DNA from 4 places in the Streptomyces sp. NPDC048353 genome. Region 1 is predicted to be linked to each of the others. Evidence: riboswitches for the same ligand, from Rfam matches in the RefSeq annotation. Region 1 holds a riboswitch; each other region holds the start of a gene.

Region 1 (6,824 bases):
CCGCTCATGCCTGGATCTCCGCCTCGGTCGCGATCGCGTTGACGGCGGCGGCCGCCATGGCGCTGCCGCCACGCCGCCCCCGGACGACGAGGTAGTCGAGGCCGAGCTCCCGGCCCCGCTCCGCCAGGGCGTCCTTGGACTCGGCGGCGCCGATGAAGCCGACCGGTATGCCGAGGACGGCCGCCGGGCGGCCGGCGCCCCGCTCGATCATCTCCAGGAGGCGGAAGAGCGCGGTGGGGGCGTTGCCGATGGCGACGACCGAGCCTTCGAGGCGGTCGCGCCACAGCTCCAGGGCGGCGGCGCTGCGGGTCGTGCCGAGTTCGGCGGCGAGGGCGGGTACCGAGGGGTCGGAGAGGGTGCAGACGACGTCGTTGCCGGCGGGCAGCCGTTTGCGGGTCACCCCGCTGGCGACCATCTGCGCGTCGCAGAGGATCGGCGCGCCGGCGCGCAGGGCGGCGCGGGCGCGGGAGACGACCTCGGGCGAGTGGGCGAGGTCCCGGACGAGGTCGACCATGCCGCAGGCGTGGATCATCCGGACCGCGACCTGGCCGACGTCGGCGGGCAGACCCGCGAGATCCGCTTCGGCGCGGATCGTGGCAAAGGACTGGCGGTAGATCTCCGCGCCGTCCTTCTCGTAGTCGAACATCGTGTTGCTCTCGCTCATCTCGTGGTGGGTGTACGGGCTGTCGCCACAGCGGCCGCCAGTTGCGTTCGGGGGGTGGGGACGCCGTCGACCTCGTACGTACCGTCGCCGGTGGCGACCACGTCCACCCAGCTCCCCTTCGGATGGCCGCAGCGCCGTGCGCAGCCGGAGAAGTGGACGGGCAGCCGGCGGGGCGGGGGGCCGCCGTCGTGGCCGGGGGTGGCGTCCGCCCGGACGTCGGCGAGGGACCGGGCGCAGCCGGGCCGTCCGGTGCAGGCGCCGACGCCGAGCCAGGGGGAGTCGTCGCGGGTGATCAGTCCGGCGTCGCCGAGGGCGTCCCGCCGCGCCTCGGCGGCCGTACGGTCGGCGAGGCCGGTCACGACGGCGCCGCGCCACGGGGTGAGCCGCAGTTCGCCGCCCTCGCCAGGGGCGAGGGCGCGCAACTGGGCGGAGGTGAGGCGGCCGAGCGGTACGGCGACGGAGACCGCGTGCCGGCCGGTCGCCGGGTGGGCGAGCACGCCGGGGAGCGGGCCCTGCCCGCTCGGATCCGGGCACGCGCCCGGGGTGTCCGGTGCGGCCGGGACGCCCGCGCGGGCCAGCGCGCCCGCGAGGTCCGGCCGGACGGTCCCGGGCAGCTCGTGGACGCGCCAGGCCCCCGTCCCGGCCGTACGGGCGGCGGCGAGGAATGCGTCGGCGGCCGCGAGGGCGGCGCGCGGCGCGTCGGCGGCCGCGACCCGGAACACCTGGCGACCGACCCGCAGGAGCGCGCCGCCCGCGCGCTCCGGGGCGTCCCCGTGCTCCGGGTCGTCCGCGTGCTTCGGGCCGTGTCCGTGCTTAGGGTCGTCCGTGTGCTCCGGGCCGTGTCCGTGCTCCGGCGGAGCGGGCGGGCGGACGGCCCCGGCCGTCGCAGCGACCCCCGGCGCCCCCGCCCCCGTTGAGAACAACGTCACATCCGCGCCCAGCCCGCCGACGTCCCCCCGCCCGTCGTCGAAGGCGAAGAGGAAACGGCCGGAAAGCGCTGCCGTCCACGCCCGCGCGCAGAGCAGCGCGTCCAGCTCGCGCGCCCACAACCGCGCGTCCCCGCAACCGTTTCCGTCGATCCCCGCCAGCGGCGAGGCCACGATGTTCCGGACGCGTTCGTGGGTGGCGGAGGGCAGCAGTCCGGCCGGGGCGAGCAGCCCCGCGAGGTCGGCCCCGCAGCCCTCGCCGAGGCCGCGCAGCTCCACGTTGCCCCGCGAGGTGACGCTGATCCGCCCGTCGCCCAGCTCCTCCGCCGCCACGGCCAGGGACTCGACCTGACGTACTGTCAACGCGCCTGCGGGCAGCCGCAGTCGGGCCAGGTGCCCGTCGTCGGCGGGGTGCAGGCGCAGCGCCCCCGGGCAGGCGTCGCCACGGTCCCGTATGACGGGTTCGCCCTGGTTGGGCGTGGTGGGTGGGGTGGGCGGCATGGCGGCGAGCATACCCACGTGGTCGCGGGCGACCCTTCGGGCCGCCGCGGGCAGGATCTACTATGCAGACGGCATGGGGTCCCAGGACCCCGGGGAGGAAGCCCGGTGAGAATCCGGCGCGGTCCCGCCACTGTGAGCCCGCCCCGGGAACGGGGGCCGGGTGAGTCAGGAACTCCCGCCGTCCACACGACCACCCGGGGCGCGGACAACCCCGAGGAAGGCCTGCGCTCGCATGCGAATTCTGTTGCTGTCGCACTCCGACACCGACCTGCTCAGCGCCCGCGCGGCCGGCGGTCCGGTCGGGTACCGGTTCGCCAACCCCTCCCGCCTCGCCCCCGGGGACCTTCCCGGGCTGCTCGACGGCGCCGACCTCGTCGTCGTCCGCCTCCTCGGCGGCCTGCGCGCCTGGGAGGACGGCCTGCAGACGCTGCGGGCGACGGAGAAGCCGCTGGTCGTGCTCTCCGGCGAACAGGCCCCGGACGCCCAGCTGATGGAGAGCTCCACGGTCCCCGTCGGCGTCGCCACCGAGGCCCACGCCTACCTCGCGCACGGCGGCCCGGCCAACCTGGAGCAGCTCGCCCGGTTCCTCTCCGACACCGTGCTGCTCACCGGCCACGGTTTCGAGGCCCCGGCCGCCGCCCCCACCTGGGGCCCCCTGGAGCGCGAGCCGAGGCGGACCGACGGCCCGACGGTCGCCGTGCTCTACTACCGCGCCCACCACATGAGCGGGAACACCGCCTTCGTCGACTCCCTCTGCGAGGCGATCGAGGACGCCGGCGCCCGCGCGCTGCCGCTGTACGTCGCCTCGCTGCGGGCCCCCGAGCCCGAGCTGATCGAGACGCTCAGGGGCGCCGACGCGATCGTCACCACCGTCCTCGCGGCGGGCGGCACCAAGCCCGCCGAGGCGCAGGCCGGCGGAGATGAGGAGGCGTGGGACGCGGGGGCGCTCGCCGCCCTCGACGTACCGATCCTGCAGGCGCTCTGCCTCACCGGTTCGCGCGCCGCCTGGGAGGAGAACGACGAGGGGCTCTCGCCGCTGGACGCCGCCAGCCAGGTCGCGGTGCCCGAGTTCGACGGCCGGCTGATCACCGTCCCGTTCTCCTTCAAGGAGATCGACGAGGACGGCCTCCCGGCCTATGTCGCGGACACCGAGCGCGCCGCCCGCGTCGCCGGGATCGCCGTGCGCCACGCCCGCCTGCGGCACATCCCGAACGCCGTGAAGAAGCTCGCCCTGGTCCTCTCCGCGTACCCGACGAAGCACTCCCGGATCGGCAACGCGGTCGGCCTCGACACCCCCGCCTCCGCCGTCGCGCTCCTGCGCCGCCTGCGCGAGGAGGGGTACGACTTCGGCCCCGTCGAGGAGATCCCGGGCCTGGTCTCCGGCGACGGCGACGAGCTGATCTACGCCCTGATCGAGGCCGGCGGCCACGACCAGGACTGGCTGACCGAGGAGCAGCTGGCTCGCAACCCGGTCCGCATCCCGGCGGCCGACTACAAGCGCTGGTACGCCACCCTCCCCGAGGAGCTGCGCCGCCACGTCGAGGAGCACTGGGGCCCGGCGCCCGGCGAGATGTTCCTCGACCGGTCGCGGAACCCGGAGGGCGACATCGTCCTCGCCGCCCTGCGGCGCGGGAACCTGCTGATCCTCATCCAGCCGCCGCGCGGCTTCGGCGAGAACCCGATCGCGATCTACCACGACCCCGATCTCCCGCCGTCCCACCACTACCTGGCCGCCTACCGCTGGATCGCGGCGCGCGCCGAGGACGGCGGTTTCGGCGCGGACGCCATGGTCCACCTCGGCAAGCACGGCAACCTGGAGTGGCTGCCCGGCAAGAACGCCGGCCTGTCCGCCGCGTGCGGCCCGGACGCGGCGCTCGGCGACCTGCCGCTGATCTATCCCTTCCTGGTCAACGACCCGGGCGAGGGCACCCAGGCCAAGCGGCGCGTGCACGCCACGCTCGTCGACCACCTGGTGCCGCCGATGGCCCGCGCCGACTCCTACGGCGACATCGCGCGCCTGGAGCAGCTCCTGGACGAGTACGCGCAGATCTCCTCCATGGACCCCTCGAAGCTGCCGGCGATCCGCGCGCAGATCTGGACGCTGATCCAGGCCGCCAAGCTCGACCACGACCTGGGGATGGAGGACCGGCCCGAGGACGACGGCTTCGACGACTTCCTGCTGCACGTCGACGGCTGGCTCTGCGAGGTCAAGGACGCGCAGATCAGGGACGGTCTGCACGTGCTCGGCGGAGCGCCGACGGGCGAGGCACGGGTCAACCTCGTGCTGTCGATCCTGCGCGCCCGGCAGATCTGGGGCGGTACGCAGGCCCTGCCCGGCCTCCGGGAGGCCCTGGGCCTCGACGAGTCGGCGGCGACCCTGCGCACGGCGGACGAGGCGGAGGAGAAGGCCCGGCAGCTGGTCGAGGCGCTGGAGGCCGCGGACTGGTCCGTGAACGCCGTCGCGGAGATCGCGAGCGCCCACGGCCCGGAGGTGGCGGACGTCCTGCGCTTCGCCTGCGAGCAGGTGGTGCCCCGCCTGGCGTCCACCACCGACGAACTCGGTCACGCCGTCCACGCGTTGAACGGCGGCTTCGTGCCGGCCGGTCCTTCGGGCTCGCCGCTGCGCGGCCTGGTCAACGTCCTGCCGACCGGCCGCAACTTCTACTCCGTCGACCCGAAGGCCGTCCCCTCCCGCCTCGCGTGGGAGACGGGTCAGGCGCTCGCCGACTCCCTCCTGGAGCGCTACCGCACCGACAACGGCGACTGGCCGACCTCCGTGGGCCTCTCCCTGTGGGGCACCAGCGCGATGCGCACGGCCGGCGACGACGTGGCCGAGGCGCTGGCCCTGCTCGGCGTCCGCCCGCTGTGGGACGAGGCGTCCCGGCGGGTCAACGGCCTGGAGGCGATCCCGCTCGCCGAGCTTGGCCGCCCCCGCGTCGACGTCACCCTGCGCATCTCGGGCTTCTTCCGGGACGCGTTCCCGCACGTCATCGGCCTCCTGGACGATGCCGTACGGCTCGTCGCCTCGCTCGACGAGCCGGCCGACGCCAACTTCGTACGGGCGCACGCGCAGGCCGACCTGGCCGAGCACGGCGACGAGCGGCGCGCCACGACCCGGATCTTCGGCTCCCGGCCGGGCACGTACGGTGCCGGCATCCTCCAGCTGATCGACTCGCGCGACTGGCGCACGGACGCGGACCTCGCCGAGGTCTACACCGTGTGGGGCGGGTACGCCTACGGCCGCGGTCTCGAAGGGCGCCCGGCCCGGGCGGAGATGGAGACGGCGTACAAGCGGATCGCGGTGGCGGCGAAGAACACCGACACCCGTGAGCACGACATCGCCGACTCCGACGACTACTTCCAGTACCACGGCGGCATGGTGGCGACCGTCCGCGCGCTGAAGGGCACGGCCCCCGAGGCGTACATCGGCGACTCCACCCGACCGGAGACGGTCCGCACCCGCACCCTGGTCGAGGAGACCTCGCGGGTCTTCCGGGCCCGCGTGGTCAACCCGAAGTGGATCGAGGCGATGCGCCGCCACGGCTACAAGGGCGCGTTCGAGCTGGCGGCGACCGTCGACTACCTCTTCGGCTACGACGCCACGACCGGCGTGGTCGCCGACTGGATGTACGACAAGCTCACGGAGACGTACGTCCTGGACCCGGAGAACCAGGCCTTCCTCAAGGAGGCCAACCCGTGGGCGCTGCACGGCATCGCGGAGCGCCTCCTGGAGGCCGAGTCCCGCGGCATGTGGGAGAAGCCGGACCCGCAGGTCCTGGCGGCGCTGCGCGAGGTCTTCCTGGAGACCGAGGGTGACCTGGAGGACGACGGCACGGAGGGCTGACGCCCGGCGGCGGGCGGGGCAGGGGGCGGGGGCCCCGGCCCGGCCACGGGGGGCGCCGGGGGCCGGCGGTCACGCCGCGCAGCGGGCGGCCGGCCAGGGGGTCAGTTCCAGGCGCCGGCCCCGGAAGCGCTCCCGGACCCGGCGGTCGTGGGTGACGATCACCAGAGTGCCCCGGTAGTCGGCCAGCGCCGCGTCCAGGTCCTCCACCAGGCCGGGGGAGAGGTGGTTGGTCGGCTCGTCGAGGAGGAGCAGGTCCGCGGGGCGGCCGACCAGATCGGCGAGTTCCAGACGGCGGCGCTGACCGGCCGACAGGAACCGGACCGGGGTGGCCAGGTCCTGCGCCGCGAAGAGGCCCAGGGCCAGGAGTTCCTCGGCCCGCTCCGCGCCGAAGGACTCCGCGACCGTACGGGGGTCGTCCGCGCGGGCGGCCGTGTCCTGGCGCAGGAAGCCGACCCGGCGCGGGGCGGTCACCGTCCCCCGGTCGGGGGCGAGTTCACCGGCGAGGAGCCGCAGGAGCGTGGTCTTGCCCGCCCCGTTCGGCCCGGTGACCAGCAGCCGCTCCCCGGCCTCCAGGCGCAGCGCGTCCAGGCGCAGCCGCCCTTCCACCCGTACGCCGGTCAGGTCCACCGCCCTTCCCGACCCCGGCACGCGCCCGGTGAACCGCAGCGGCTCCGGGGGCGCGGCCACCGGGTGGGCGGTGAGCCGCCGCAGCCGTTCCCGCGCGGCGCGGATGCGGCCCATCGCGCCGTGCGCCCGTGACCGCGCCCGGAACGCCCCGGCCCCGCTGAAGGAGGCCGGTGCCTTGCGCGGGATGGCGGAGAAGCGGTCGATGTTCGTGTCGGCCAGCGCCGAGCAGCGGGCCAGTTCGGTCCGCCACTCCTCGTACTCC
Region 2 (6,824 bases), on a different contig from region 1:
TCGGGCACGACGAACGTCGGGCCGGCCGGCGTCCAGTCGCCGGTGGCGGCACCGGCCGTGGCGTACCGGGTGAAGTGCCGGTCGCCGCCCTTGTGGTACATCACCGTCAGCAGGCCGTGCACCGGGTCGGTCGAGGGGCCGGTGCCGGAGGTGCTGCCGGGAGCGGTGAACTTCCGCTCCGCCGGGATGGTGGCGCCGTCGAGTACCTCCCCGTCGGCGAACCGGAACCGCGTGATCGCCTTGCCGAAGGTGGTGCCGCCGCCGGTGACGTGGAGCGGCCCGACCTCCGTCCAGACGTAGCTGTCGGCGCCGACCGGCTCCACGCCCATGGCGAGGCCGTGGCCGAAGCCCTTCAGCTGCATCGCCCCCGTGCGCACGCCGGTCCGCCGGTCGATGCGGTTGAGGTACATGTTGCCGGCCGGGGCCGTGGCCGAGCTCTCGACCTGGAGCACGAAGACGTGCCCGTTGACGGTGTCCGTCGCGATCGCCTGCGGCGCCGGGTTCTTCACCAGGTCGACGGTCTGGATCAGTCTGCCGGTCGGACCGGACAGATCGATGCCGTTGGTGTCTGTGTAAGCCATGTTCCCTCCCCTGGGTCCTCCCCGGACCCATGCCCGTCATGATCACACGCGTGTGCGAGTCGAGGGTCCGGGGGGCGCGGCCGCGAAGGGGAGCCATCCCGAGGCAGGGGCGGGATCAGGCGTTGCGGGGCGGGCTGTACGAGGTCAGGCGGTGCGGGATCAGGCGGTGCGGGTGAGCCGCCACACGTTGTCCACCCGCGTGCCCCGGCGGCCGTCGGGCGCGGTGAGGGCGCGTTCCACGCCCTCCAGCGTGTCCACCCGCCAGGGGTGCGGCAGGGCGAGCGCCGCGAGGACGCCGTCGAGGGTGGGGAAGTCCGCGTCGAACGGGTACTCGTGCTTCTCCATCCAGGACGGCCACGCGGCGTGCATGGCGATGAGGAGCGTGCCGCCCGGGGCGACCGCGGCGGCGGCCGACCTGAGCACCCCGTCCTGGTCGAGCGGGACGGGCGACTGCAGGAACTGGGCGCTCACCAGGTCGAAGCCGCCCTCGGGGAAGGTCACTCCGAGGTCGTGCCGCTCGAACGCGGTCCGGTCGGCGCAGCCGGCCTCCGCCGCGTGGGCGGCCGCCCGTTCCAGGGCGGTCGCGGAGATGTCCACGCCGGTCACGCGCCACCCGCGCGAGGCCAGCCACAGGACGTCGCCGCCCTCGCCGCAGCCCAGGTCCAGGGCCGTGCCCGGTGTCAGATCGGCGGCCTCCCGCACGAGGAGCGGGTTCGGTTCGCCGCTCCAGACACGGTCGCTCGTGCGGTAGCGCTCTTCCCAGAACTCGGCGGGATCGGTGGGCTTCGGGGTCGGCATCGAGGCTCCTTCGGGACGACTGCGCGGTGCCGGCGGCACCTGGGTCCAGACTCGCCACGGCCCGCCGGGGCGTCAAAGATGCTTGCCGTTTCGGCAACAAGGGGGCGCGGGGCCGAGAGGGCGTCCTTTTGCGCCGGAGGCGCGGAACCGTAGGATCACCTGGTCATCACCGCGACGGGAGACAGGAAGCCGGTGCGAAACCGGCACGGTCCCGCCACTGTGACCGGGGAGTGCACCCGTCGAGACGCCACTGCGCGCACCGCGTGGGAAGGCTGGGGTGTACGCCGATCCGGGAGTCAGGAAACTGGCCTGTCGCGGGCCCGATCCGAGGAGCGCGGACTCCCCAGGAGGCTTTTCGTGTACCCCAGTACGTCCCGCATGCCCCGCACGCGCAGCATGCCCCGTCGCCGCCCCGTGCGCGCCGCCGCCCTGGCCCTCGCCCTGTCGGGGGTCCTGCTCACCGGCTGCGGCGCCTCCCCTCAGAGCGGCACCGCCCGGGAGGGCGGCGGCGCGAAGCCCGGTGCGTCAGCCGAGGGTTTCCCCCTCACCGTCGAGAACTGCGGCACGCGCACCACGTACGACAAGCCGCCCTCCCGGGTGGTGACCATCCATCAGCACCCGGCCGAGCTGATGCTGGCCCTCGGTCTGAAGGACCGGATCGTCGGCACGGCCTTCCCCGACTCGGCCGTACTGCCCGCCTTCCGCGAGGACTTCGCGGCGATCCCGGAGCTGGCGAAGAAGGAGCCGTCCTTCGAGTCGGTCCTCGACGCGGAACCGGACTTCGTGTACGGCGGCTACGCCAGCGCGTTCGCCGAGAAGGAGGGCCGCTCCCGCAAGGCGTTCGCCGACGCCGGGATCGACACCTACCTCAACCGCGAGTACTGCGGGAAGAAGAAGGTGGCGATGACGGACACGTACGACGAGATCCGCGCCATCGGCTCCCTCTTCGGCGTCGAGGAGCGTGCCGACGCGCTGGTGGCCGACCTTCAGGGGCGCGTGGCGAAGACCGCGGCGACGGTGAAGGGGGCTCCCGCCCTCCCCGTCTTCGTGTACGACAGCGGCGACAAGTCGGCGTTCACCGCAGGAGGCAAGAGCCTCGGCACCGAGGTCATCCGCCTCGCCGGCGGCACCAACGTCTTCGCCGACCTCGACGACGTCTTCGGTGACGTCTCGTGGGAGCAGGTCGTCGCCCGTAAGCCGGAGGTCATCGCCATCTACGACTACGCGGGTGCGGGGAACGTCGAGCAGAAGAAGAAGTTCCTGCTGGCGCAGCCGGCCCTCGCCGACGTGCCGGCCGTGAAGAACAAGCGCTTCGTGGTGCTGCCGCTGACGGCGACGCTGGTCGGTGTCCGCGCGCCGTACGCGGTCGAGGACCTCGCCCGCGGGCTGCACCCCGAGCGCTTCCAGTGACGGCACCGGCGAAAGCCGTGTCCGCCGCTCCCCCCGCCGGCTCCTCCGCCCGTCCCGCGGGCGCCTCCCGCGCGGCCGGTCCGGGCCGCCGCGCCTTCGCCCTCACCCTGGTCGTCCTCGGCGTGCTGCTCCTGGCGTCGATGACGGCGGGCATGGCCATCGGCTCGGTGCCGGTGCCCCCCGGCCAGGTGTGGGGCATCGTGACGCACGCGCTGACCGGAGACGGTTCCGAGCCCGCCTGGTCGCAGGCGCGGGAGACGATCGTGCTCGACGTGCGGGCGCCGCGGGTGCTGCTGGGCGCGGTGACGGGCGCCGGGCTCGCGGCGGTGGGCGCCGCGATGCAGGCGCTGGTACGCAACCCGCTCGCGGAGCCGTACCTGCTGGGCGTCTCCTCGGGCGCCTCCCTGGGCGCCGTCGCGGTGATCGTCTTCGGGGTGAGCCTCTTCGGGCCGGTGTCCCTGTCGGTCGCCGCGTTCGCCGGCGCCCTGCTGACGCTGCTGCTCGTCTACACGACGGCCCGGTCCGGCGGCCGCATCACCTCGGTGCGGCTGGTGCTGTCGGGCGTGGCGTTCGCCTCCGTCCTCACGGCGGTCATGGACGTCCTGCTGCTGACCAGCGACCGGGGCAACGAGGCCCGGGCGGTCCTTGCCTGGACCCTCGGGGGCCTCGGCGGTGTCCAGTGGGCCACCCTGTGGCTGCCCGGCGCGGCGCTCGCGCTCGGCGTCGCGGTCCTGCTGACCCAGGCCCGTTCGCTCAATCTGCTGCTCGCCGGCGAGGAGGCGGCCTCGACGATGGGGCTCGACGTCGCCCGGTTCCGGGCGCGGACCTTCGTCCTGCTCTCGCTGGTCACCGGAGTTCTGGTGGCGGCCGCCGGGCCGATCGGGTTCGTGGGGCTGATGATGCCGCACACCGTGCGGCTCTTCGTCGGCGGCGACCACCGCCGGGTGCTGCCGACGGCCGCGCTGGGCGGGGCGGTGTTCCTGATCTGGGCCGACATCGCGGCGCGTACGGTCGCCGCACCCATGGAGATCCCGGTCGGGGTCCTCACGGCGCTGTGCGGGGGGCCGTTCTTCCTGTGGCTGATGCGGCGGGACGCCCGGCGCACGGCCGACCGGGGAGCGGCATGACGGCCACCGAACTCACCGTCGAGGGCGTCACGCTCACGGCGGGCGCGCACCGGCTCGTCCGGGACGTCTCCCTGACCGCCCGGTCCGGTGAGGTGATCGGCCTCGTCGGGCCCAACGGCAGCGGCAAGTCCAGCCTTCTGCGGGCCGTCTACCGCGTGCTGCGTCCCCGGGCGGGCAGCGTCCGGGTGGACGGCGCCGACGTGTGGTCCGTGCCGGTCCGCCGGCTCGCCCGCACGCTGGCCGCCGTGGTGCAGGAGACGGGCGCGGACTTCGACCTGACCGTGCGGGACGTGGTCGCGATGGGACGCACCCCGCACAAGCGGCTCTTCGACGGCGACACCGGCGAGGACACGCTGATCATCGAGTCCGCGCTGGCGTGGGTGGACGCCGAGGCGCTGGCCGACCGTCCCTTCGACCACCTGTCGGGCGGCGAACGCCAGCGTGTGCTCATCGCCCGCGCGCTGGCCCAGCAGCCCGCCCTGCTGGTCCTCGACGAGCCGACCAACCACCTGGACGTCCGGCACCAGTTGGACGTCCTGGGTCTGGTGCGCCGGCTGCCGGCCACGGTCCTGGTCGCCCTCCACGACCTGAACCTCGCCGCCTTCTACTGCGACCGCCTCTACGTCCTGCGCGACGGCGAGGTCGTGGTCACCGGCCCGCCCGGTGAGGTGCTCACGCCCGCCCTGCTGCGGGAGGTGTACGGGGTGACGGCGGAGGTCGCCGTCCACCCGCGTACGGGCGCGCCCCAGGTGACCTTCCTGCCGGGCGAACCCACGGGCGCCGCCGCCCGCGAGAGCGTGGAGCGCACCCCCTAGAGACGCGGTCCGGCCCGCCTCCGCCGGGAGGCGGGGGCGGGCCGGAGACGGTCCACGGGTGCCGGCGGTGGTGCCGGCGGGCTACTCCCGGTCGGTGGCGCGGCGGCGCCACCAGACCAGCGCGCCTCCCACGGCCGCGAGTGCGGCGGCGAGTCCGGCGATCAGGCCGACGGGGGCGCCGGAGCCGGTGTCGGCGAGGTCACCGTCCGGGTCCTGCGGTGCGGCGGTGCCGCCGGTGCCCGGGGTCGACGGAGCCGGAGCGGACGGTTCCTCGGTCGGCGTGCCGGGATCGCTCGGGGTCGGCGTGGGCGTCGGGGTCGGGTCCTCGCCGCCTCCGCCGGAGGCCTTGGCCGCGGTGTTCCCGCCGAGGAACAGCGTCTCCTCGCTCTCGGCGTCGTCCGTCATCGTCGCGAGGGACGTCCTCGTCGTCCGCGGCAGATGCTTGTGCCTGGCTTGGAAGCGGATCGGGGTGACGTTCTGCTTCGGCGCCTTGGAGAAGTCGACGCCGCCGACGCCCTGCTGGTAGACCTTGCCGCCGTAGGCGAGTTCGAACCACTCGATGCCCTCGGTCAGGGTCTTCTTGTAGCGGTTGTAGACGTCCATCTTGGACCAGTCGGCGTTCTCGCCGCGCAGCGGCCACTTGGCCACGTCGTTGCTGTCGATGATCTTCCGGTAGTCGGTGGGCCGCTGCGCGTCCTGCTGACGGATCCACTCGGCGGCCACCCGGGAGGCGTAGACGCGGCGCAGGTCGGCGTATTTCGGGTCGTTGTTGACCCGCCGTTCGACCTCGCTCATGACCACACGGTTGACGGTGGCCTGGGCCGCCTTCTGCTCGGCCTTGGTCAGGTCGCACTTCTGGGCGCCGGGCGGAGTCCACTTGGTCTCCTGCCACTCGGCCTTGGCGGCGAGCGGGGCGTCCAGGATGTAGATGCCGCCGTCCTGCTCGCGGACCTGGGCGGGCTTCGGTTCGATCCACATCCGGGTGTACGGGAAGCACGGCATGCCTTCGCGGCGCGGCGCGGTGTCCCAGTACTGCCGGGCCTCGGGGCGCTTCTCGGGGTTGAGCGCGGCGGCGAAGTCGTGCTTCATGATCAGGTCGGCCTCCAGCAGGACGCGACCGGCGTCCGTGGCGGCGAACGCGTCGTCCATGACCCGCTCGGGCTCGTCCGGGTTGAGGTTGACCCAGAACTTCTCCGGCGTCAGGGCGAGCCAGGTGAAGAAACTGTCGGAGACGAGCTGTGCCTTCTCCTTGCCGCCGTAGCCGGGGGCGGCGTCCTCGTCCGTCTTCTTCGCGGAGAACGAGTAGTCGAGGCCCTGACCCTTGACGGGCTTGCCGACGTACCGCAGTTCGAGGGTGGTGAAGTCGACGCCGCCGGGCCCGCGGACGCGTCCCTGCGCGGCGCCGAGCTGCCTGGCCCGTTCGATCTGCCGGCGGGCGTCCTCGGGGGTCGGCGCGGAGCGGTTGATCTGGTCGTTCCCGCCGCCCCGGGAGCCGGTCTGCCGGCCGGGGGCAGGGTTCATGTACGGGTCGTAGAGGCTGAACCGGCCGGGGGTGTAGCGGGCGCGGTAGGTGGAGCGGTGTTCGTAGCGCTGGATGCGCGGCTTGCCGTCCTGGCCGTTGCCCACCTCCCTGGACAGCTTGTCGTACATCCTGCGGGTCTCGGGAGACTGCTCCTGCCCGAAGACCGGCCGCAGCTTGGCCTTGGGGTCCTCCTTCAGGACCGCCTTGTCCTTGGGCCGTTGGCCGCCTTCGTGGTTGCCGCCGGACTTGATCTCGACGCGGTCACCGGTCTTGTAGTTGACGGCGTCGTAGCGGCGGTAGCGCTTGTTGCCGTCCTTGTCGGTGTACTCGACGTCCTCTTCGCAGTACCAGTCGGGTCCGGTCAGGCCGAGGTCCTTGACGACCTTCTTGTGGAAGGCGCGCCCCCGGGCGCCTCGGGCCGCCATCTCCAGGTACGACTCCTTGAGCCAGGCGTCGAAGGTGCCGTACTTGTTCGTGCCGCCGGCTCCGTCGAGGAAGCGCTTGTAGGAGGCCCAGACCTTGCGCGGGTCGCCCTCCTTGTAGCCCTCGGGGCCGTGCTCGAGCGCGTCGA
Region 3 (6,824 bases), on a different contig from region 1:
GGGCCGACCTGGGTGGCCGGATCGAGCGGGTCGCCCACCACCAGCGCGCCCGCGGCGGCGGCGAGCGCCTCGGCGATCTCGTCGTAGCGGTTGCGCGGCGCGAGGATCCGGGTCTGGGCGACGCACGCCTGGCCGTTGTTCATCCAGGCCGCCGGGACGATCCCGGCGACGGCGGTCGCCACGTCGGCGTCGGGCAGGATGACGGCGGCCGACTTGCCGCCCAGTTCGAGGGTGACGCGGGTGAGGTTGCGGGAGGCGACCTCCATCACGCGCTTTCCGGCCGCGACCGACCCGGTGAAGGAGACCTTGTCGACCCCGGGGTGCCCGACCAGGTACTCGCTGACCTCGCGGTCGGCCGGCAGGATGCTCAGGACCCCGTCGGGGAGTCCGGCCTCGGCCGCGATCTCGCCCAGGATGTACGAGTCGAGGGGGGATTCCGGCGACGGCTTCAGGACCACCGTGCAGCCGGCCAGCAGCGCCGGGCCGAGCTTCGCCGCCGCCGTGAACTGCGGGACGTTCCACGGCACCACGGCCGCGACCACGCCCACCGGTTCACGCCGCACCATGATCGGCCCGAGGACCCCGGCGCGCCGCGACTCGTAGGTGAACTCCCGGGCGACGGTGATCGCGGAGTCCCACACCATCATCGCGCCGAGCGCCTGGGCGAGCACGCTCCAGGAGTACGGGGAGCCGTTCTGCGCGCTGATCGAGCGGGCGATCTCCTCGTGGCGTACGGCGATGGCGTCCTTGATCCGGGTGACGACCTCGATCCGCTCCTCCAGCGTCGCCCGGGGCCAGGGGCCGTGGTCGAAGGCCTCCCGGGCGGCGGCGACGGCCCGGTCGACATCGGCCCGCGAGGCGTGCGGCACGCGGCCGACGACCTCCTCGGTGTGGGGCGAGATCACCTCGATGACCTCGCTGCCCAGGGGATCGGTCAACCGCCCGCCGACGAAAAGCCTTCCGTGCTCCACAAGCTCGGTCATGACCGACTGCCTCCCGGAACCCGCGACGTTATCTGACTGTGTTTCAGAACTGATACCAGTTCTACTTATGATGGGCAATGCTCGAACGGATGCCGTCGGATGCCGTGCCGTCGCGGCGCAAGCCGCGGAGAGATGAGGGCCCATGAGCCAGGTGACCGAGCACGGCGGAGGCGTCTGGTCCCTCCGCGTCCCCATCCCGGACAACCCGCTCGGCCACACCCTGGTCCACGTCGTCGACACGGACCGCGGCCCCGTCCTGATCGACACCGGCTGGGACGACCCCGCCTCCTGGGACGAACTGGCCGCCGGGCTCGCCGCCCTGGGCACCTCCGTGGGGGACGTCCACGGCGTCGTCATCACCCACCACCACCCCGACCACCACGGCCTGTCCGGCCGGGTACGGGAGGCGTCCGGCGCGTGGATCGCGATGCACGCCGCCGACACCGCCGTCGTCCGCCGCACCCGCGAGTCGGAGCCCGAGGTCTGGCTCGACTACCTCGCCCGCAAACTCGCCGCCGTCGGCGCCCCCGAGGAGCACACCGCTCCGCTCCTCGCCGCCCGCGGGAGCGGCCGGATGCGGACCCTGCCCGGGCTGCGCTCGGCCCTGCCCGACCGCGAGATCGTCCCCGGCGAGCTCCTGGACCTCGCCGGGCGGCGGCTGCGCGCCGTCTGGACCCCGGGCCACACCCCCGGCCACGTCTGCCTGCACCTGGAGGAGGCCCACCCGGCGGGGTTGCCCGGCCACGGCCGTCTCTTCTCCGGTGACCACCTGCTCCCCGGGATCTCGCCGCACATCGGCCTCTACGAGGACCCGGACGACGACACCGTCACCGACCCCCTCGGCGACTACCTCGACTCGCTGGAGCGGATCGGCCGCCTCGGCGTCGCCGAGGTGCTCCCGGCCCACCAGTACGCCTTCTCCGACGCGGCCGGTCGGGTCCGCGAACTCCTCGTCCACCACGAGGAGCGGCTGACCGGCCTCCTCGGCCTGCTCGCCGCCCCCCTCACCCCGTGGCAGCTCGCCGAGCGGATGGAGTGGAACCGCCCCTGGGAGCAGATCCCCTACGGCTCCCGGACCATCGCGGTCAGCGAGGCCGAGGCGCATCTGCGGCGGCTGGTGAAGCTGGGCCGCGCGGAACCGGTGCCCGGCTCGGACCCGGTGGCGTACGTCGCCGTCTGAGGCGGCACGCCGACGGGCCGGGGCGGACGGGGGCACGCCGACGGGCGCGGCGGGGGGACAGGGCGGGGGCGGGGGCCGGGGCGCTCCGCGGGGGCCGGCCCGGGCACGGGCGCGTCGCCGACGGGGCCGGACCGCGGGCGCCGGCCCCGCCCCCGGTGTGAGGCACCTCGCACTCCCCGGCCGCCCCCGCTACGGGCCGGTAGAGTGGGCCCGTCGTCATCATGCCCGTACGGGGGGAAGCCGGTGGAAATCCGGCACTGACCCGCAACCGTGAGCCACCCCGCGTGGTGAGTCGGAATGCCCCGCCCGGGACGTGAACGCCGGCACCGTCGAGGAATACGGAGCCGAGCCTGGTGCCCTTGCGCGTGCCGGTCCTCGGCCGCAGGAGAGGCCAGCACCCATGACCACCGTCCGCCGCGGCGCCGCCGCGTTCGCAGCCGCCGCGCTGCTCTGCACCGGAACGGCTGCCGTCGCGTCCGCCGCGCCCTCCCCGACCCCGGCTCCCGCGATCCCCTCCGGGCTGTACGGCACGAAGGACCCGACGTACGACGGCGTCTGGCGCCAGTCGCTCGCCTTCATCGCCCAGCGGACCAACGGCGTCCAGCCCGCCGAGCAGGCCGTGAGCTGGCTCCAGCGGCAGCAGTGCGACAGCGGCGCCTTCTCCTCGTACCGCCCCGACCCCACCAAGCCGTGCGCCCCGGCCACCATGCTGGACACCAACGCCACCGCCGTCGCCGTGCAGGCGCTCTCCGGCGTCAAGCGCGACAGCGCCGACCCCGAGGCCCTCGCCAAGGCCGCCACCGCGGGCGCGGGCTGGCTGAAGGGCGTGCAGAACAAGGACGGCGGCTGGGGCTACAACCCCGGCAGCCCCAGTGACGCCAACTCCACCTCGATCGTGATCGGCGCCCTCGCCGCCCTCGGCGAGAAGCCGGGCGAGGTCGAGTCCGCCGACGGGAAGACGCCGTACGACGCGCTGCTCGGCTTCGCCCTCCCCTGCACCGACAAGGACGGCCCGGGCGCCTTCGCCTACCAGCCGGACAAGGCCGGCAAGCTCCTCGCGAACGCCGACGCCACCGCGGCCGCCACGCTCGCCGGGCTCGGCAAGGGCGTCACCGCCCGCGGCGTGAAGCCCGCCCAGGCCCCCGCCTGCGTCGGCCAGCCCCGGCAGACGGTCGAGCGGGCCGCCCGCAACGGCGCCTCCTACCTGGCCGGCGCGCTGGCGAAGACCGGGCACCTGAACACGCCGCCGATGCCGGGCGCCGCCGAGTCGGCCCCGCTCCCGGACTACGGCAACACCGCCGACGCCGTCGTCGCGCTCGCCGCGACCGGCGCCACCGAGCAGGCCACCGGGGCGCTGACCTGGCTGGAGAAGAACTCCGCCGCCTGGGCCAAGGAGAACGGCCCGGCCGCCTACGCCCAGCTGGTCTTCGCCGCCAACGCGATGGGCGCCGACCCGCGTGCCTTCGGCTCGGCCGACCTCCTCGCGCAGCTCGCCGCCACCGGCCCGGCGCCGCAGTCCTCGCCGTCCGCCTCCGCGGACGACCGGAAGGCCGCGGAGGACGGGGACTCCGGCTCCTTCAACATCTGGTGGATCGTCGGCATCGGCACGGTGGTCGGCGTAGGCATCGGCTTCCTGCTGAGCGGCCGCAAGAAGTGAGGTCCCGGCGCTCCTCCGCCGCCGCGGCCGTCACGGCCGCGGCGGTCGCCGTCCTGGCCGCGTCCGTCGCCACCCCCGCCCACGCCGGGACCGGATACCGCTACTGGTCCTTCTGGGAAGGCGACGGCGCCGGCCGGTGGACGTACGCCACCCTCGGCCCGGCGAGCGCGCGGCCCGCCGACGGCGCGGCGATCGGCTTCCGCTTCGCGGTCAGCCAGGACACGAAGGACGCCACCCGGCCGTCCGCGGCCGCCGACTTCGCGCGGATCTGCGCCGGTACGGAGGAGAAGCCGGACACCAAGCGGATCGCGGTCGTCGTCGACTTCGGCACCGCGGCCGACGCCCCCGGGGGCGAGACGCCCCCGGACCCGGCGCTCAAGACCGGCTGCGCGCGGCTCCACGAGGACGCGACGGGCGCGGAGGCGCTGGCGGCGGTGGCGAAGCCGCTGCGGTACGACAGCGCGGCGATGCTCTGCGGGATCGAGGGCTACCCCGCGAAGGGCTGCGGCGAGCAGGTCGCCGGGACGCCGACGTCCTCCGGGACCGGCTCGGAGACGGCCGGGACCGCGAAGCCCGAACGGACCGGCCCGACGTCCTCGGCCACCGCCGCCGACGGCGGCGCGGGGAACGACGGCGGGCCCGCCCTCGGGATCGCCGCCGGTGGAGCGGCCGTCCTCGTCCTCGGTGGCGCGGCGGTCTGGAAGGCCCGCCGCCGCGCATGATCCGTGCCCCCGAGGCGAACCGTTCCAACGCCCTGCACGCGGGCGCCTGGTGGCTCTGGGCGCTCGGTCTCGCCGTGGCCGCCTCCCGTACCACCAACCCGCTGCTCCTCGGTCTGATCGTCGGGGTCGCGGGCTATGTCGTCGCGGCGCGCCGCACCGACGCGCCCTGGGCCCGTTCGTACGGCGCGTTCGTGAAGCTCGGCCTGTTCGTGGTGGGCCTGCGCGTGGCCTTCTCGGTCGTCCTCGGCTCGCCGATCCCCGGCACCCACGAGCTGTTCACGCTGCCCGAACTTCCCTTGCCCGACTGGGCCCAGGGCGTCCGGATCGGGGGTCGGGTCACCGCCGAGCAGATCGTCTTCGCGGTGTACGACGGGGCGAAGCTGGCGACGCTGCTCATCTGCGTCGGCGCGGCGAACGCGCTCGCCAACCCGGCCCGGCTCCTCAAGTCGCTGCCGGGGGCGCTGTACGAGGCCGGGGTCGCCGTCGTCGTGGCGATGACGTTCGCGCCGAACATGGTCGCCGACGTGGTCCGCCTCCGCACGGCCCGGCGGCTGCGCGGCCGCCCGACGGGCGGGGTGCGGGCGGTGCTCCAGATCGGGCTGCCCGTCCTCGAAGGCGCGCTGGAACGGTCGGTCGCGGTGGCGGCGTCCATGGACGCGCGGGGGTACGGGCGGACCGCGCGGGTCCCGGCGGCGGTGCGGCGGACCACGAACGTGCTGACGCTGGGCGGCCTGCTCGGGGTGTGCGCCGGTTCGTACGGGCTGCTGGCGGCGGAGGGCGCCGGCTACGGCCTCCCGCTGGTCGGCGCCGGTCTCGCCGCCGCCGTGGCCGGTCTGTGGCTCGGCGGCCGGCGGACGGTGCGCACCCGCTACCGCCCCGACCGCTGGGGCGTGCGGGCCTGGGTGGTCGCGGGCTCGGGAGTGGCGGTGGCGGCGTTGCTGATCGCGGCGGACGCCTCCGCGCCCGAGGCGCTCCGGCCGGGAGTCGTGCCGCTCGTACCGCCGACGCTGCCGGTGTGGCCGGCGCTCTCGGTGCTGGTGGGCCTGGTGCCCGCGTTCGTGGCCCCGGTGCCCGCCCCCGCCCCCGCCTCCGCTTCCCCTCCCGCTGCCGCGCCCGGACCCGCTTCCGGGTCCGCTTCCGTCGCCGCGTCCAAGGAGTCCCGAACCCCGTGATCCGCTTCGAGAACGTCTCGGTGACGTACGGGGACGCCGACGCGCCCACCCTGCGGAACCTGGACGTGACCGTCCCCGAGGGCGAGCTGGTGCTGCTCGTCGGCCCGTCCGGTGTCGGCAAGTCGACACTGCTCGGCGCGGTGTCGGGTCTCGTCCCGCACTTCACCGGCGGGACGCTGAGCGGCCGGGTCACGGTCGCGGGCCGGGACACCCGGACGCACAAGCCGCGCGAACTGGCCGACGTGGTGGGCACGGTGGGCCAGGACCCGCTGGCGCACTTCGTCACGGACACGGTCGAGGACGAGCTGGCGTACGGGATGGAGTCGCTGGGCCTGGCCCCCGCGGTGATGCGGCGACGGGTGGAGGAGACGCTGGACCTGCTGGGCCTGGCGGAGCTGCGCGACCGGCCGATCGCCACCCTGTCGGGGGGCCAGCGGCAACGGGTGGCGATCGGCTCGGTGCTGACCCCGCACCCGAAGGTGCTGGTCCTGGACGAGCCGACGTCGGCGCTGGACCCGGCGGCGGCCGAGGACGTCCTGGCGGTGCTGCAGCGCCTGGTCCACGACCTGGGCACGACGGTCCTGATGGCCGAGCACCGCCTGGAACGGGTGGTGCAGTACGCGGACCGGGTCCTGCTCCTGCCGGAGGGCGTGATGGGCCCGCCCGCCGACATCATGGCCGTCTCCCCGGTCCACCCGCCGGTGGTCGCCCTGGGCCGCCTCGCGGGCTGGTCGCCCCTCCCGCTGACGGTCCGCGACGCCCGCCGCCGCGCGACCGGCCTGCGCGCGCGCCTGGAGGGCCTGACCCCCACGACGCCCGCCGCCCCGACCACGACCGAACCGATCACACCCACGACCACGACCGAACGGCTCACGACCGAACCGCCCGAGGCCGGACCGGAGCCGCGCACCCGGCTCGCCTTCCTGCGGCGGCGCCGGACCCGGGCTGCCTCCCCGCCCGGCGAGCGCCCGGACACGCGCCCGGGCACGCCCCTGGTCGAGGCCGACGGGCTCGGGGTCCGGCGCGGCCGGATCGAGGCGCTGCGCCGCGTCGACCTGCGGGTGACCGCCGGGGAGACCGTCGCCCTCATGGGCCGCAACGGCGCCGGCA
Region 4 (6,824 bases), on a different contig from region 1:
ATGTCGGAGACACGGCGCTCCGTGCTGCCCGAGCCGAGGGCCCGCAGGACGGAAACGGCCCGCTCGACACTCTGATTGGTCCCCTGCTCGGCAGGCATGGCGAGGTCTCCTCATCTGCGTACGCACGGCATTGCGAAGCCTACGGCGTATCCTACATTCAGATCTTGCAACCAGCTTGCACCATACGGTTCATCTCTTCAATCTGCCCGCCGTCCGCTGCTTCCCCTCAGGGGACGGTGCAAGTGATCGCACCCTAGCCGCAGAACCGCGACGCGTCGACGCGCCCGTATGAGGGGCCGGGCCCCGGCAGGACCGAGGGCGGGAGGCGGCGGGGCGAGACTCGCGACGCGGCCGCCGCCGGGACGTACAACGGCCCGCTGGGCGCGGCGGAGCTCATACGAGGGCGTTGGTCAGCACCACCCCGCCAGCCGGTCGACCAGCTCCGCCCGGATCCGAGCGGTTTTGAGCGCCGCAGCGGAGCCCCTTCTGGGAACGGGCGGCGGAGCCTGCCGGCCCCCGGCAGCGTGATGGTGCGTGCGTACGGAGGTGGAGTCCACCGAGACGTCCCAGTGCGTAGCGGCCCGCCCTTAGATGCGCAGGCCGGGAGCCGAGGCCCGAGGCGTTCTGGGGGCGGCTCAGCGGCCGGAGTGGTCGATGACGTTGCCGTTGGAGCAGTTGTTGACGTGGTTTCCGACCCAGTCGCCGAGGACCGGGACGACGGCTACCTCCTGGAGGCAGACGGCGGCGGCGGTGAAGTTCCAGGCGTTGGCGGCGTTGATGCCGCCGCCGAAGTTCGAGTCCTCGTCCGCGTGTGCGGGGGCGGCGATGGTGGCGGCGCACAGCGCCGCTCCGACTACGGTGATGATCTTCTTCATGGTGACGGTAACGAGGCCGGCGGCAGCAGGACACGCGACCGAGCCGTCCGGCTGAAGCACCCGGTGGCGCTGCTGGAACAGCCCGTACGCGTACCGGCGCTGGAGCACCGCGCCGAGGAACTGGACCCGCTGAACGCCCGCGCCGCAGCCGAGCATTACGAGGCGTTCGCCATCGGGCACGTGAACTTCTTCATCGCCAAGCCGGTCCTCGGCCGTTCGTTCACCGATCCGTGGAACTAGGTGCCGCCGCTACGCGGAAGCGTGTGAGCGGCACGAAGGTCGACACCTGCTCCGATAACTCCACCCGGGCCGACTCCGGCCAGTGCTGCATACCCTCCTCGCCTGGCGCCCTCGCGCGCCAAGCGAGGATCGCCGCTCGCAGCAATGCTCGCGCGGCTGCCCGGGCGGCCCGGCCCCGGCTCGGCGAGAGGTGCAGTCGCTCTTCCTGACAGCATCCAGCGCGCAGAACAACCGCAGGGCGGTAAGCGGGTCGGAGCCCTCGACCTCGTCCAGTCGCCCGCAGATCTGTGAGACGTGGGGGGCCACGTCCTCATACACGGCCCGCAGCGCTCCGGGGACGGGCGGCCACGACAACGCCGATCAGCAGTACCAGGACCACTACGAGAACACCCTCCACCCCATGGTGGGCGTGCACGAGACCGCCCGCGAGCGCCCCGGCGGCCAGCACGACCACCGACGCCGCCCGCCGCATGCTGCCGGGCCCAGGTCGGTCCACCGCGAGTCCGGTCAGGGTCCGCGTCATCACGGTGGTGGCCAGGTCCGGCACGCCCAGACGGTGCACGACGGCGTTCTGCAGCCCCATCCCGCAGGCCAACGGCACCAGGACCGCGTACCGTCCCCAGCCGGCTGCCTGACCGGCAAACGCGAGCCCGGCCAACAGGGCCTGAAACACGACCAGCGAAGCGAACAGCGCTCCAGGCTCGGTCTTCCGCCGCCACGCACCACCCGCCGCCGCCCCGGCCAGGAACCCTGCCAGCGCCACCGCCGACGCCGCCGCCGACAACCCGGCCACTCCTGACAAGGCGAAGCCCAGGAAGACCACATTGCCCGTCATGTTGGCCACGAACACCCGCCCCAGCCCGAGGAAGCTGGCCGCGTCCACCAGACCGCTGACAAACGTCAGCACAAGCAGTGACGGAACGAACCGCTCGTAGAGGTGCCCGTCGGGAAACAGCCACCGTGCGACCGTCCCACCACCACTCACCGCGGCCCCTCCCCGCAGGCGCGCTTGACCCGGGAGCCGCCGGCTTCCTTCATGACTCGTGTTCGTTGCACTCACTCACTGGAGCAGAAGGTGAAGAGACGCTCGACGTCACACGCCGCACGTGTGCTTACTCGATCGCCACGTCGCGAGGGTGCCCTCGGGGGCCGTGCCCTCGGGGACCGCAGTGAAAAACCGCAGGATCAGCGACAGCGAGCCGCACCGCGATCATCCGCAACGGACGCGGCCCCAACCCGTGACACCCGACGCCAAGGACTGCAGGCGCGCCTAGGCGGACAGTTCACGCCGAGCCGTAACGTCCCGTGCCCGGGTGCGGTACCGTACGGGGAGCGTCGCGTGCCGGTGGCAGACCGTGTCAGGCATGGAGGCGCCGGACCGAAGGAGGTCGACGATGTACTCGTCCCACCCTTCGCTCTCGCGTGTCTGAGCGCGAGACGACCAGGCTCGTCGCCTGGAGCCAAGAACTCCGTCAGGTGCACCACCGATTGCGGGAAGCGCTGTCCGTGACCCGCGCCTCCCTCGCCGACGGCACCCCCGGTGAAGCGGCCACCCGCGAACTGCTGCTGTACTGCCACGGCTTCTGCACGGCTCTCGACGCCCACCACCAGGGCGAAGACCGCACCCTGTTCCCCGCCATCGCGGCAGCGCACCCCCAGCTGCGCCCGGTACTGCGCTCCCTTGAGCAGGACCACTCGATGATCGCCTACCTGCTCAACGGCCTCCGCGCCGCGGTCGACCGGGCCGCGCCGCCCGAGGAGCTCGACCAGCACCTCGAAGGCATCGCCGCGATCATGGAGAACCACTTCCGCTACGAGGAACGGCAACTGCTCACTGTGCTCGAGACCCTCGAGCTGGAAGCCGTACCCGGCGAGGTCCTGGGCCCGATATGAGCCGGTGAGCGGTGAATCCGCTTACGCCTCGTCAGCAGTGCCGGCACGCAGACAGTGGGGTGGGGCGACCCCCCACTGCCAACGGCGTCCTGCCCAGGGGCGAGGGTCGAGCGAAGTGAAGCGGTCGCCGCAGGCTGCACCGGATGAACACTCCTTGTCATGATGGCTGCACTCCCGGTTGTGGCTGATCGCACAGAGGTTGGTCTGGCGAGGCGTGGCCGGTTCTGCGATGCTTTCGCCGAACAAGCGACGGCGGAACGAGGAAGCCGGTGTGATTCCGGCACGGTACCGCCACTGTGTAGGGGGAGCGACTCCGCCCATGGCCACCGCCCCATCAGGGGTGGGAAGGCCGGAGAAGCTGTGATCCCGAGTCAGGAGACTCACGCCGTCGCACCTCGATGTACGGGGCGGATTTCCCCAGGAGAGGCGGTGGCACTCGTGTGCCTGCGTATGTGTGAGGGCAGTTCCGCGCTGCCTGTGCTCCTCCGGAGCCGGCCTGCCCGGCGTGCCGCACGGGCTCGATCCCCCAGGTCCTGACGACCTCCTCCCTCAGCGGTTTCTTCCCGCACGCCGTATCAGGCGCACCGCCATGCCGGTGTGCCCTGCCCACGCATGCCCTCAGGAGTCAACTTTGTCGTCCGTAAGGCCCCTTGTGCCCGGTCGCCGTCAGGCTGCCGCAGCGGTCTTCCTGGCCGCGGCCCTCACACTCACCGCGTGCGGCGGCGCCTCCGGCCCGCCCGCCGATGCCAAAGCGGCAGCCGCCGGGAAGGGCTGTATCGAGGACTTCGACCCGGCCAAGGACTACTTCCCGGTCAAGTCCATGGTGAAGCACGCCGAGAACTTCACGCTCCGGTACGAGAAGAGCTACCAGGTCCTCACTGTCAAGGAGCCCTTCCCCAAGGGCAAGCCCGCGTCGTACGTCCTGGTCAAGTGCGGTGCGCCGAAGCCGGAGCTGACCGGTGAGCTGGCGTCCGCACAGCAGGTCACCGTCCCCGTCAAGAGCCTGTACTCCGCCTCCACCACCCATCTGCCGCTGCTCACCGAGACCGGCACCCTGGACGTGCTCACCGGTGTCGCGAGCGCCGTGGCGATCTCCTCCGCCGAGGTGCTCGAGCGGGTGCGGGCGGGCGAGGTCGTCGAGTACGCCAAGGACCGCACCCTCGACGCCGAAGCCGTCATCGGCGCCAAGCCGGACGTCCTGATGACCCAGGGCACCGACGACCCGCAGTACCCCAAGCTGCGGCAGGCCGGCATCGCCGTCGTCGCCAACGCCGAATGGCTGGAGCCGAGTCCGCTCGGCCGAGCCGAGTGGGTCAAGGCCATGGCCGCGCTCACCGGGGCGGAGCAGCGCGCCGGTGAGGTGTTCGACACCATCGAGGGCGACTACCGGAAGGTCGCGGCCAAGGGTGCGCAGGCCGTCGCGGCGGGCAGGCCCGTCGAGGTGCTGCCCGGAACGATGTACCAGGGCACCTGGTCCATGCCCGCCGGCGGCAGCTACGCCGCCCGGCTGATCAAGGACGCGGGCGGCACCTATCCGTGGGCGGGCGAGCGGGGCACCGGCGGCCTCCAGCTGAACTTCGAGGGCGTGTACGCCAAGGGCGGCCGGGCCCCGGTCTGGATCGCCGACCAGCAATGGAAGTCCACCGCCGACGCCGCGAAGGCCGACAGCCGGTACGGGCAGCTGAAGGCCCTCACCGGCGGTGCGGTCTGGACGAACACCAAGGCGGTCGGCCCCGGCGGCGGCAACGACTACTTCGAGCGCGGTGTGCTGCGCCCGGACCTGGTCCTGGCCGACCTCTTCGCGCTGATGCACCCGGACCGGGCGAAGGGCCACACCTTCACCTTCTACCAGCTGGTGCCCAAGGCGTGACGACGCACCTGACCGCCGCGACGGCCGCCGCCCCGGACACCACGCCGACGATCCGACCGGCGCGGCGGCGCCTCGCCGTCGTCCTCGCCCTCGTCGCCGGTACCGCCGCCCTGTTCGTCCTCACCCTCGCGACCGGCTCCCACCCGGTGCCGACCGGGGAGGTGGTGCGGATCCTGTTCGGCGGCACCGCCGCCGACCCGCGGTGGACCGTCATCGTGGAAGAGGTCCGGCTGCCGCGAGCGCTGACCGCCACCGCCGCCGGTGCCGCCCTCGCCGTGGCGGGCGTGCAGATGCAGACGCTGTTCCGCAACGCGCTGGCCGATCCGTTCTCCCTCGGGGTGAGTTCGGGCGCCAGCATCGGCGTCGCCGCCGTGGTGGTCGGCACCGGCGGCGCCGCCGGCAGCTTCACCGGCAACCTGGCCGGTCTGGGACGCGTGGGCGTCGTCATCGCCGCCTCGCTCGGCGCCGCCGCCGTGATGGCGCTCGTCCTGCTCCTCTCGCGATGGGTGAAGTCGGCCGTCACCCTCCTCGTCATCGGCGTCATGATCGGTTCGGCGGCGACCGCGGTCGTCGGGGTGATGCTCGTCTACGCCCGGCCCGAGCGCGCCCAGCAGTTCGTCATGTGGGGCCTGGGCAGCTTCAGCGCCACGACCTGGCCCGACCTCCAGGTCATGCTGCCCGTCATCGGCGCGGGACTGCTGGCGGCGCTGCTGACCGCGAAACGACTCAACGCCCTGCTGCTCGGCGAGGACTACGCCCGCACCATGGGCCTGAACGTGCGACGCAGCCGCAATCTGGCGCTGGCCGGCACCTCGCTGCTGGCGGGCGCGGCCACCGCGTTCTGCGGCCCCGTCGCGTTCCTCGGCCTGGCCGTCCCGCATCTGACGCGGGTGGCGCTGGGGACCTCGGACCACCGGGCGCTCATGCCGGCGTCGATGCTCGCGGGTGCGTTCCTCGCACTGGCGTGCGCGTTGCTGAGTCAGCCGCCCGGCACGGACTCCGTGCTGCCGCTCAGCGCCGTCACCTCGCTGTTCGGCGCCCCTGTCGTCATCGCGTTCCTGATCCGCAGCCGTCGCGGCGTACAAGGAGTGGCCTCGTGACCGACACGATGACCGAACCCGTCAAGGACACGGTCGGCAGACCGGACCGCCCCGGCGGTCTCACCACCCAGGGCCTCGGCATCGGCTACCGGACCCGGTCGCCGCGCGGGCGCGGAGCGAGCCGGGCCGTGCTGTCGGGGCTCGACCTGGAGGCGCGGGCCGGCGAGCTGACCGTGCTCCTCGGACCCAACGGCGCAGGAAAATCAACCCTGTTGCGCACCCTGTGCGGGCTCCTGCCCCCACTGGACGGCCGGATCCGCATCGGCGGGGCGGACCTGGCGCACCAGCCGCCGACCACTCTCGCCCGCCGGCTGGCGGTCGTCCTGACCGACCGGGTGGACGCCGGGCTGCTGTCCGTACGGGAACTGGCCGGGCTCGGCCGGCACCCGCACACCGGTTTCACCGGCCGTCTCACGGCCGTGGACCACGCGGCCGTCGAGTGGTCGCTGAAGGCGGTGGGCGCGCGGCATCTGGCGGACCGGCCGGCCGCCGAGCTCTCCGACGGCGAGCGTCAACGCGTGCTGACCGCCCGCGCTCTCGCCCAGGAACCCGAGGTGGTGCTCTTGGACGAGCCGACCGCGTTCCTGGACGTCCCCTCACGTGTCGCCCTCACCGTTCTGCTGCGCGACCTGGCCCGGGACAAGGGCCTGACCGTCGTGGTCAGCACCCACGACCTGGAGCTGGCGCTGCGGGTGGCCGACGCGGTCTGGCTCGTCGACCGCGACTCCCGCGTGCACGCCGGGGCGCCCGAGGACCTGATCCTCAACGGCGCCGTCGCCGCCGCCTTCGACGCCGACCACCTCGCCTTCGACCCGGTCTCGGGCACCTTCGGCCTGCGCCGCACCA

Evidence for each region. Region 1 has a riboswitch for cobalamin ahead of cobN (cobaltochelatase subunit CobN). Riboswitches for the same ligand answer to the same signal wherever they lie in the genome.
Region 2: linked by a shared signal. The riboswitch ahead of ACZ6RC_RS18475 (ABC transporter substrate-binding protein) and the one ahead of cobN (cobaltochelatase subunit CobN) in region 1 are both predicted to bind cobalamin.
Region 3: linked by a shared signal. The riboswitch ahead of ACZ6RC_RS03045 (prenyltransferase/squalene oxidase repeat-containing protein) and the one ahead of cobN (cobaltochelatase subunit CobN) in region 1 are both predicted to bind cobalamin.
Region 4: linked by a shared signal. The riboswitch ahead of ACZ6RC_RS11220 (ABC transporter substrate-binding protein) and the one ahead of cobN (cobaltochelatase subunit CobN) in region 1 are both predicted to bind cobalamin.

The regions. Positions count from the first base shown of each region.
Region 1 is NZ_JBVJGU010000005.1:404,161-410,984, forward strand. It holds gene cobJ (precorrin-3B C(17)-methyltransferase) at 1-8, opposite strand, end outside; gene ACZ6RC_RS20485 (precorrin-8X methylmutase) at 5-664, opposite strand; gene ACZ6RC_RS20490 (cobalamin biosynthesis protein CobG) at 661-2,103, opposite strand; cobalamin riboswitch at 2,147-2,285, shown strand; gene cobN (cobaltochelatase subunit CobN) at 2,324-5,935, shown strand; gene abc-f (ribosomal protection-like ABC-F family protein) at 6,005-6,824, opposite strand, start outside.
Region 2 is NZ_JBVJGU010000004.1:749,547-756,370, reverse strand. It holds gene ACZ6RC_RS18485 (hypothetical protein) at 1-581, opposite strand, end outside; gene ACZ6RC_RS18480 (class I SAM-dependent methyltransferase) at 741-1,379, opposite strand; cobalamin riboswitch at 1,525-1,706, shown strand; gene ACZ6RC_RS18475 (ABC transporter substrate-binding protein) at 1,737-2,789, shown strand; gene ACZ6RC_RS18470 (FecCD family ABC transporter permease) at 2,807-3,916, shown strand; gene ACZ6RC_RS18465 (ABC transporter ATP-binding protein) at 3,913-4,731, shown strand; gene ACZ6RC_RS18460 (hypothetical protein) at 4,813-6,824, opposite strand, start outside.
Region 3 is NZ_JBVJGU010000001.1:680,533-687,356, reverse strand. It holds gene ACZ6RC_RS03055 (aldehyde dehydrogenase) at 1-983, opposite strand, end outside; gene ACZ6RC_RS03050 (MBL fold metallo-hydrolase) at 1,126-2,163, shown strand; cobalamin riboswitch at 2,398-2,522, shown strand; gene ACZ6RC_RS03045 (prenyltransferase/squalene oxidase repeat-containing protein) at 2,564-3,820, shown strand; gene ACZ6RC_RS03040 (SCO2322 family protein) at 3,817-4,542, shown strand; gene ACZ6RC_RS03035 (energy-coupling factor transporter transmembrane component T) at 4,539-5,714, shown strand; gene ACZ6RC_RS03030 (ABC transporter ATP-binding protein) at 5,711-6,824, shown strand, end outside.
Region 4 is NZ_JBVJGU010000003.1:160,692-167,515, reverse strand. It holds gene ACZ6RC_RS11245 (IclR family transcriptional regulator) at 1-98, opposite strand, end outside; gene ACZ6RC_RS11240 (hypothetical protein) at 636-875, opposite strand; gene ACZ6RC_RS11235 (hypothetical protein) at 939-1,115, shown strand; gene ACZ6RC_RS11230 (YoaK family protein) at 1,426-2,100, opposite strand; gene ACZ6RC_RS11225 (hemerythrin domain-containing protein) at 2,538-3,008, shown strand; cobalamin riboswitch at 3,222-3,412, shown strand; gene ACZ6RC_RS11220 (ABC transporter substrate-binding protein) at 3,661-4,878, shown strand; gene ACZ6RC_RS11215 (iron chelate uptake ABC transporter family permease subunit) at 4,875-5,978, shown strand; gene ACZ6RC_RS11210 (ABC transporter ATP-binding protein) at 5,975-6,824, shown strand, end outside.